DNA from 2 places in the Zavarzinia sp. genome. Region 1 is predicted to be linked to the other one. Evidence: predicted binding sites of a transcription regulator. Region 1 holds the regulator's gene; the other holds the start of a gene.
The links. Region 1 encodes LexA, which represses DNA repair genes until DNA is damaged. Its sites were predicted from a motif close to ATGTTCTANTTTGGTTC; they were not measured.

Region 1 (4,229 bases):
GGCCGCCGACAAAGGCATCGTCATTTCCGACATTCGCCTGCTGGCCAAGTCCGGCGGCAAATCCGGGGACTGGACCGCGCCATGATCCCGGTTGACGAGGCCCGCGCCCGTATCCTCGCGGCGCTTTCGCCCCTGCCGACGGAGACCGTTTCCCTTTCCGGTGCCCACGGCCGGGTGCTGGCGGCGCCGGTGACCGCGCGCCGCACCCAGCCGCCGGTGCCGATTTCGGCCATGGATGGCTGGGCCGTCCGGGCGGCGGATGTCGCGGGAATCCCGGTCGCGCTCGACATCATCGGCGAAGCCCCGGCCGGACAGGGCTTTCACGGCCGTGTCGACGTCGGTCAGGCGGTGCGCATCTTCACCGGCGCGCCCATTCCCGATGGCGCCAATGCCGTGGTCATCCAGGAAAATTCAAGCGTCTGCGACCGCCGGGTGACGCTGACGGCGAAGACCTGGCCCGGCCAGTTCATCCGCCCCCTCGGCCTAGACTTCTCGGCGGGCGAGGAATTGCTCCCCGCCGGTCGGACCCTCGGCTTTCGCGATATCGCCCTGCTGGCTGCGGCCGATGTCGCCGAGCTTTCTGTTGTCCGGCGGCCGCGCGTCGCCGTCCTCGCGACCGGCGACGAACTGGTGCCGCCCGGGGCGCATCGCGGCGCGGCGCAGATCGTCGATGCCGCGAGGCCGGCCGTGATCGCCTTCATCCGCGAGAGAGGCGGCATCGCCCTCGACCTCGGCATCGCCCGGGACCGGGAGGACGATATCCTCGAAAAGGCGTCGGGCGCCCTCGATGCCGATCTTCTGGTCACCCTGGGCGGCGCTTCGGTCGGCGATCATGATCTGGTCGCCCGGGTACTCGCCGGGGGCGGCGCCGATCTCGATTTCTGGAAGATCGCCATGCGCCCGGGCAAGCCCCTGATGTTCGGCCGCTTCGGCGTGACGCCCCTGCTCGGCCTGCCGGGCAATCCGGTGTCGGCGCTTGTCTGCGCCCTGCTCTTCCTCGGCCCGGCGATCGATCGCCTGTCCGGACGGCCGCCCCGGGAAGCCGTCACCGTGCCGATGCGCCTTGCCACGGCGATCGGGGCAAACGATCGCCGACAGGATTATATCCGTGCCACCGTCGAGCCGGCGACGGACGGTTTTCCCCTGGCCCGGCCGGCGCCGGTGCAGGATTCCTCGCAACTGCGCGCATTCGCCGGTGCGCAGGCCCTGATCGTCCGCCCGCCCCTTGCTCCCGCCGTCGACGCCGGGGGCATCGTCGATGCCCTTCTGCTCGACCTGTAACGAAGGCTGATCATGCGTACCGAGCTCTATCCCGAGATCGATCCCGTACTGTCGGGCTTCCTCGACACCGGCGACGGCCATTCGCTCTATTGGGAGGTCTCGGGCAATGTTCGGGGCCTGCCGGTCGTCTTCGTCCACGGCGGGCCGGGGGCTGGCGCCAAGCCGGTACACCGCCGTTTCTTCGATCCCGAGACCTATTGCATCGTCGTCTTCGACCAGCGCGGCGCCGGCCGCTCCAAGCCGCTGGGGGCGACCGAAGGCAACACGACGCGGAATCTCGTCGCCGACATGGAACACCTGCGCGAGCACCTGCGCATCGACCGCTGGATCGTCTTCGGCGGCAGCTGGGGCTCGACCCTCGGCCTTGCCTATGCCGAAAGCCATCCCGAACGGGTGATCGGTCTCATCCTGCGCGGCATCTTCCTGTGCCGGCCCAGCGAGATCCAGTGGTTCCTCTATGGCATGAGGGAGGTCTTCCCCGAAAACTGGCGCGCCTTCGCCGGTTTCCTGCCGGAAGCGGAGCGCGGCGACCTTCTCAATAACTACCATCGCCGGCTGATCGATCCCGATCCCGCGATCCACATGCCCGCCGCCCGCAGCTGGAGCACCTATGAAGGCTCCTGCTCCACCCTGCTGCCCAGCCCGGCCGTGGTGCAGGGCTTCGCGGATGACGTGACCGCCCTCGGCCTGGCCCGCATCGAGGCGCATTACTTCGTGAACGACAGCTTCCTCCGCCCCAACCAGCTGATCGAGGATGTCGGCCGGATCCGCCATGTTCCGACGGTGATCGTACAGGGCCGTTACGACATGGTCTGCCCGATCCGCTCGGCCGACGATCTGCACCAGGCCTGGCCCGAGGCGACCTATCAGATCGTGCCCGACGCCGGCCACAATGCCTTCGAGCCGGGCGTCCGCGCCGCCCTCGTCGCCGCCGGGGAGAAATTCAAGAAACTGTCGGCTTGACGGGCGCCGGGAACCAAAATAGAACATCTGCGGTGTTCTTTTTATGTTCCCATGACGATTCCAGAGGGGGGGCGAAGACGTGCTGACCAAGAAGCAATATGAATTGCTCGTCTTTATCGACGCCCGTCTGCGGGAAAAGGGTGTCTCTCCGTCCTTCGACGAGATGAAGGATGCGCTGAACCTGAAATCGAAATCGGGTGTCCACCGCCTGATCACGGCGCTGGAGGAGCGGGGCTTCATCCGCCGTCTGGCGCACCGCGCCCGCGCCCTCGAAGTGCTGCGCCTGCCCGATCCGATCAAGGCGCCGCGCGCGCCGCGCATCGCGACCTCCGAGGGCAAGGTGATCACCGGCACCTTCACCACGCCCCTGCCCGCCGCCCGCACCGACGAGAGCCTGGCCGCCGTTTCCCTGCCGCTGCACGGCAAGATCGCCGCCGGCACCCCGATCGAAGCCCTGTCGGACAATTCCCGCAGCGTGACCGTGCCCGCCTCCATGCTGGGCCGGGGCGAGCATTATGCCCTCGAGGTGCAGGGCGATTCGATGATCGAGGCCGGCATCAACGATGGCGACATCGTCATCATCCGTCAGACCGATACGGCGGAGAGCGGCACCATCGTCGTCGCCCTGATCGACGATGCCGAGGCGACTCTGAAGCGCCTGCGCCGCAAGGGCAATGCGATCGCGCTCGAACCCGCCAACGCGGCCTATGAAACCCGGATCTTCGGGCCGGACCGGGTGAAGGTCCAGGGCCGGCTGGTCGGCCTGTTCCGCCGCTATCACTGATCCGGCCGGTAGCCCGGGGTCCAGGGCCGCCGGCCCCGTCCCGCTTCCGCCGTCTCCAGACGGCCATCTGCCGTCAGCACGAGAACGCCGCTGCCGGACAGCCGGGTCCGGGTGATGATCGTGGTCGGCGCCGGGCAATCGATGGCCGTTTCCCGCAGCAGAATGACGACCGCCGTGCATTCGGGCACGGCCGCGGCCCTGTCCGAAACCACCGTCACCTGATCCCCGCCCTCGAGGGTCAGGCTGCAGATCCCCTTGCGGCAGGCTTCGCGGGCGGCCAGCACCTCGGGCTCGGGCAAGCCAAGACGTTCCGCCCATTGCTCGACCACGAAGCGGGGACTGGCCGGCGGCAGGGCCAGCAAACGGCCGCCGACCGGCGCCGCCACCGCCCGCCCCTCGCCATGGATCAGCAGGCGGGGCGAGGCGCCGACGCCCGCCAGCCAGACCACGCAGCCGGCGGCCAGCAGCGGCAAGCCGGACAGACGAAAGCCGCCTCGCCATAAACAGAGGCACAGTCCGCCCAGCACGAAAAGCAGGAGCGCGCCCTGCCCCATGGCGGGCACGGCCAAGGCCGCGCCGGGCAAAGGCTCGATCGCCAGGGCCAGATCGTCGACCAGCCGGATGCCGAAACCAAGGACCGCCAGAGCCGGCGCTTCAAGACCAAAGGGGGCGAGCGCGGCCGTCGCCACCGCGGCGGGCATGATGACGAAGCCGGTCAAGGGAATGGCCAGGAGATTGGCGACAAGGCCATAGATCGACAGACGGCCGAAATGGGCGATGGCGAAGGGCGCGGTCGCGAGCGTGGCGATGACGCTGGAAACGAGAATTCCCCCAAGGGCGAGCCATCCCCGGCGAAACCAGCCGCCGCCCGCGCGCCAGGCCGCGATCCGGGGACGCGCCGCTTCGTAAACCGCGACCAGGGCCGTCACCGATGCGAAGGACATGCCGAAGCCGGGCGCGGACAGGCTCTCCGGCTCGATCAGCAGGATGATGGCGGCGGCGATGGCGACGAGCCGAAGCGTGATCGCCAGCCGGTCGACGAGAACGGCGACAAGGACGATCGCCGTCATGATGAAGGAACGCTGGGCCGGCACATCCATCCCGGCGACCACCATATAGGCGCCCGCGCTGAGGATCGCTGCCGCCGCCGCCCATTTCTTCACCGGCAGGCGCAGCGACAGGGGCGCGATGGACGCCAGCA
Region 2 (4,229 bases), on a different contig from region 1:
GACAGGCCCCGGGCGACACAGGCGTTGACGCCTTGCTGCGACAATTCCATGCCACGGCCATCGACGCCCTTGCGCTCCACCAGCCAGGCCAGCAGGGCGCCGTCGCCGCAGCCGACGTCCAGCACCTTGGTGCCCGGCGTCACCATCTCGGCGATGACGCCGAGGTCGACGCGAATGGATTCGGCCCCGCTCATCCCCGCACCGCCTTCTGACGCGCCGCCCAGGCCGAGGAGATGAAACCGCTCATCGTGCTGTGGAATTCCGGCTCGTCGAGCAGGAAGGCGTCATGGCCCTTGTCGGTCTCGATCTCGACGAAGGAGACATTGGCCGCCGCCGCGTTCAGGGCGTGGACGATCTTGCGATTCTCCGCCGTCGGGAACAGCCAGTCCGAGGTGAAGGAGACGACGCAGAACCGGGTCCTCGTGCCCTCGAACGCTTTGGGCAGCGAGCCGCCATTGGCTTCCCACAGGTCGAAATAATCCATCGCCCTGGTGATGTAGAGGTAGGAATTGGCGTCGAAGCGCTCGACGAAGCTCGATCCCTGATGCCGCAGATAGGATTCCACCTGAAAATCGGCGTCGAAGGAAAATCCCAACCGGTCACGCGATTGCAGGCGCCGGCCGAACTTGCGGTGCAGCGCCGGCTCGGACAGATAGGTGATATGGGCGGCCATGCGCGCGACGGCGAGACCGGCGCGCGGCCGCGTGCCCGCATCGAGATAGGCCCCGCCCCGCCATTCCGGATCGGCCATGATCGCCTGGCGGCCGACCTCGTGGAAAGCGATGTTCTGGGCCGAATGGCGGGCGGCGGTCGCGATCGGCACGGCGGCGAAGACCCGCTCGGGACAGGCCGAGGCCCATTGCAGCACCTGCATCCCGCCCATGGAGCCGCCGATGACGCAAAACAGGGTCTCGATGCCGAGGTGATCGAGCAACAGACCTTGCGCCCGCACCATGTCGCCGATGGTGATCACCGGAAAATCGAGGCCATAGGGCCGCCCGGTCGCCGGATTGGTGTCGCGCGGGCCGGTGGTACCCATGCAGCCGCCGAGGACATTGGAGCAGACGACGAAGAAACGGTCGGTATCGATCACCTTGCCGGGGCCGATCAGATCGCCCCACCAGCCGGGCTTGCCGGTCATCGGATGGGTCGAGGCCGCATAATGGTCCCCGGTCAGCGCATGGCAGACCAGCACCGCGTTCGATTTCAGTGAATCGAGGGTGCCATAGGTTTCGTAGGCGACGGTAAAGGGACCGAGAGTCGCGCCGGAATCGAGCCGCAAGGGCGCGTCCACCCCAAGCAGGGCGCGCTTGCCGGCGGAGGCGGCGAGGCTGGCGCCGGCCTCGGCTTCAGGTCCGGGGGCCGGATTTTCGGGTTCGGCGAAGATGGTCATGATCGAGGCACAATCGGTTAGGCGGCAGGCACACGCAAGTCAATGTTTTCTTTGCGTTCCCGTTGCCATCCGTCTAAAAACGTCAGGCCTTCGGACGGCCCGTCCGGCCTTCAGTTCAGTACCCGCGAATGAGCGAGAAACCCATCGACCTCGACGACCTGCGGCGCGAGATCGACCAGATCGACGACCGCCTCCACGACCTGTTGATGGAACGGGCTGACGTCGTGCAACGGATAGCCGTCCTCAAGCGCGGCACCGCGGCACTGCGGCCGGAACGCGAAGCCAGCATCCTGCGCCGGCTGGTCGGCCGCCATCGCGGCACCTTGCCCGTCGGGCTGCTGGGCCGGATCTGGCGCGAGATCATCTCGAGCCTCACCCGCGGCCAGGCCCCGCTGTCGGTCGCGCTCTATGCCCCCTATGGCCTTCTCGAGCATTTCGATGTCGCCCGGGCGCATTTCGGCGCCGCCCGCATCGATCTGCACGACACCCCGGCCCAGGCCCTGCGCGCCGTCGCCGAAAGTGGCGGCCTGATCGTCGGCGTGCTGCCGCTGCCGGCGGGGGACGAGAATGCCTGGTGGCCCAATCTCGCATCGACGGACACCGCGCGCCCCCGCATCATTGCCCGCCTGCCCTTCATCCGCGACGGCTCCAGCCCGGTCGAGGCGGTGGCGGTTGCCCCCTTCGGCCCCGGGGTTTCAGGCGATGACGCCGGCTATCTGATCATCGTCACCGGCTATGGCACGGAAATCAGCCGGGGCCGCCTGAGCGATCGTCTGACCGCGGTCGGCATCAACGGCCAGTGCATCGACAGCCGTCAACGCGGCGGCGACACGCTGCATCTGTTCGAGGTCGACGGTCCGCTGCATGACGGCGACCCCCGCCTTCATTCGCTGCTGGCCGCCCATGGCGACGAGATCGCCCAGGCGATCCCCGCCGGCGGATATGCCCGGCCGATCAGCACGTCCGGCTATTGATCCCTTCAGTTTCCCCGAGGAGAGGCGTCATGCCCCCGGTCGATTCCAGGCCCGTTCCCCGTTCATCCATCCTCGAGATCGCCGCCTATGTCGGCGGAAGGTCGAGCGCCGAACCCGGCCAGCGGGTGATCAAACTCTCGTCCAATGAATCCGGCATCGGCCCCAGCCCCAGGGCGATCGAGGCTTTCACGGCGACGGCGGCTCACATGCACCGCTATCCCGATGGCGGCGCCACCGATCTGCGCCACGCCGTCGCCCGCCGCTTCGACATTCCCGCCGATCGCATCGTCTGCGGCGCCGGCTCGGACGAACTGATTCATCTGCTGACCCTGTCCTATGCCGGGCCGGGGGATGAAGTTCTCTATTCCGAACATGGCTTTCTCGTCTATCCGATCTCGGCCCGCACGGCGGGCGCGACGCCGGTGAAGGCGCCCGAGAAGGACCTGCGCATCGATGTCGACAATCTGCTCGCCGCGGTAACGCCGGCGACCAAGATCGTCTATGTCGCCAATCCGAACAATCCGACCGGCACCTATGTCCCGCCCGAGGATATCGCGCGGCTTCATGCCGGGTTGCCGCCCCATGTGCTTCTGGTGCTCGACGCGGCCTATGCCGAATTCGTCGATGCCGACGATTACGAAGCCGGCATCCGCGCCGTCGAGGCGGCGGAAAACGTCGTCATGCTGCGGACCTTCTCGAAGCTCTACGGCCTCGCGGCGCTGCGCCTCGGTTGGGCCTATTGCCCGCAGGGCGTCGCCGACGTGCTGAACCGGGTGCGTGGTCCCTTCAACATCTCGATGGCGGCCCAGGCCGCGGGTGTCGCCGCCCTTGGCGACGACGACTTCCTGGAGGAGGCGCGGCGCCACAACACCCGGTGGCGCGCCTGGATGACCGGCCGGCTCACCCAGCTTGGCCTGAAGGTCGTGCCCAGCGTGACCAATTTCCTGCTGGTCGAATTCCCGGATAGCCCGGGCAAGACCGCCGCCGAGGCCGATGCCTATCTCTCGGCCCGCGGCATCCTGCTGCGCCGGGTCACGTCCTACGGCCTGCCGCATCACCTGCGCATCTCGATCGGCGCGGGCGACGAATGCGAGATCGCGGCCGCCGCCATCGCCGATTTCCTGCGGGGCGATCATGGCTGAACAGCCCCTGTTCCGCCGGGTCGCGCTGATCGGCATCGGTCTCATCGGCTCGTCGATGGCGCTCGCTATGCGGCGCCACGGCCTTGCCGGCGAGATCGTCTGCGCCGCCCGTTCGGAAGCGACGCGGGCGACGGCGCTGCGCCTTGGCCTCGTCGATGCCGCCCATGCCACCGCCGCCGAGGCCGCGAAGGGCGCCGACCTGATCGTCCTCGCGACGCCGATCGGCGCCTTCGGCAGGATCGCCGAGGAAATCGGCCCGGTGGTCGAGGCCGGCGCCATCGTCACCGATGTCGGCTCGGTCAAGGCCATGGTCCTGCGCGAGGTTGGGCCGCATCTGCCGCTCAACGTGCATCTGGTGCCCGGCCATCCGGTCGCCGGGACCGAACATTCGGGGCCGGAAGCCGGTTTCGCCGAATTGTTCGAGAACCGCTGGTGCATCCTGACCCCGCCCGAGGATGGCGATGCCGCCGCCCTCGACAAGGTTTCGCGGCTGTGGGCCGCCATGGGTGCCAAGGTCGAGGTGATGACCGCCCAGCACCACGACCTGGTGCTGGCGATCACCAGCCATGTGCCGCATCTGATCGCCTACAATATCGTCGGCACGGCCTCGGATCTCGAGACCGTCACCCAGTCGGAAGTGATCAAATATTCGGCCGGCGGCTTTCGCGATTTCACCCGCATCGCGGCGAGCGACCCCACCATGTGGCGCGACATCTTCCT

Region 2: pheA (chorismate mutase) is a predicted target of LexA. The motif match lies at 1,436-1,452, and genes of this name have one in related genera.

The regions. Positions count from the first base shown of each region.
Region 1 is NZ_JBAQRT010000095.1:164-4,392, reverse strand. It holds gene moaC (cyclic pyranopterin monophosphate synthase MoaC) at 1-85, shown strand, start outside; gene glp (gephyrin-like molybdotransferase Glp) at 82-1,281, shown strand; gene pip (prolyl aminopeptidase) at 1,294-2,244, shown strand; gene lexA (transcriptional repressor LexA) at 2,324-3,028, shown strand; partial or broken gene WAZ62_RS04890 (ComEC/Rec2 family competence protein) at 3,022-4,229, opposite strand, start outside.
Region 2 is NZ_JBAQRT010000209.1:56,126-60,354, reverse strand. It holds gene metW (methionine biosynthesis protein MetW) at 1-194, opposite strand, end outside; gene metX (homoserine O-acetyltransferase MetX) at 191-1,393, opposite strand; gene pheA (chorismate mutase) at 1,522-2,367, shown strand; gene hisC (histidinol-phosphate transaminase) at 2,397-3,509, shown strand; gene WAZ62_RS12015 (prephenate/arogenate dehydrogenase family protein) at 3,502-4,229, shown strand, end outside.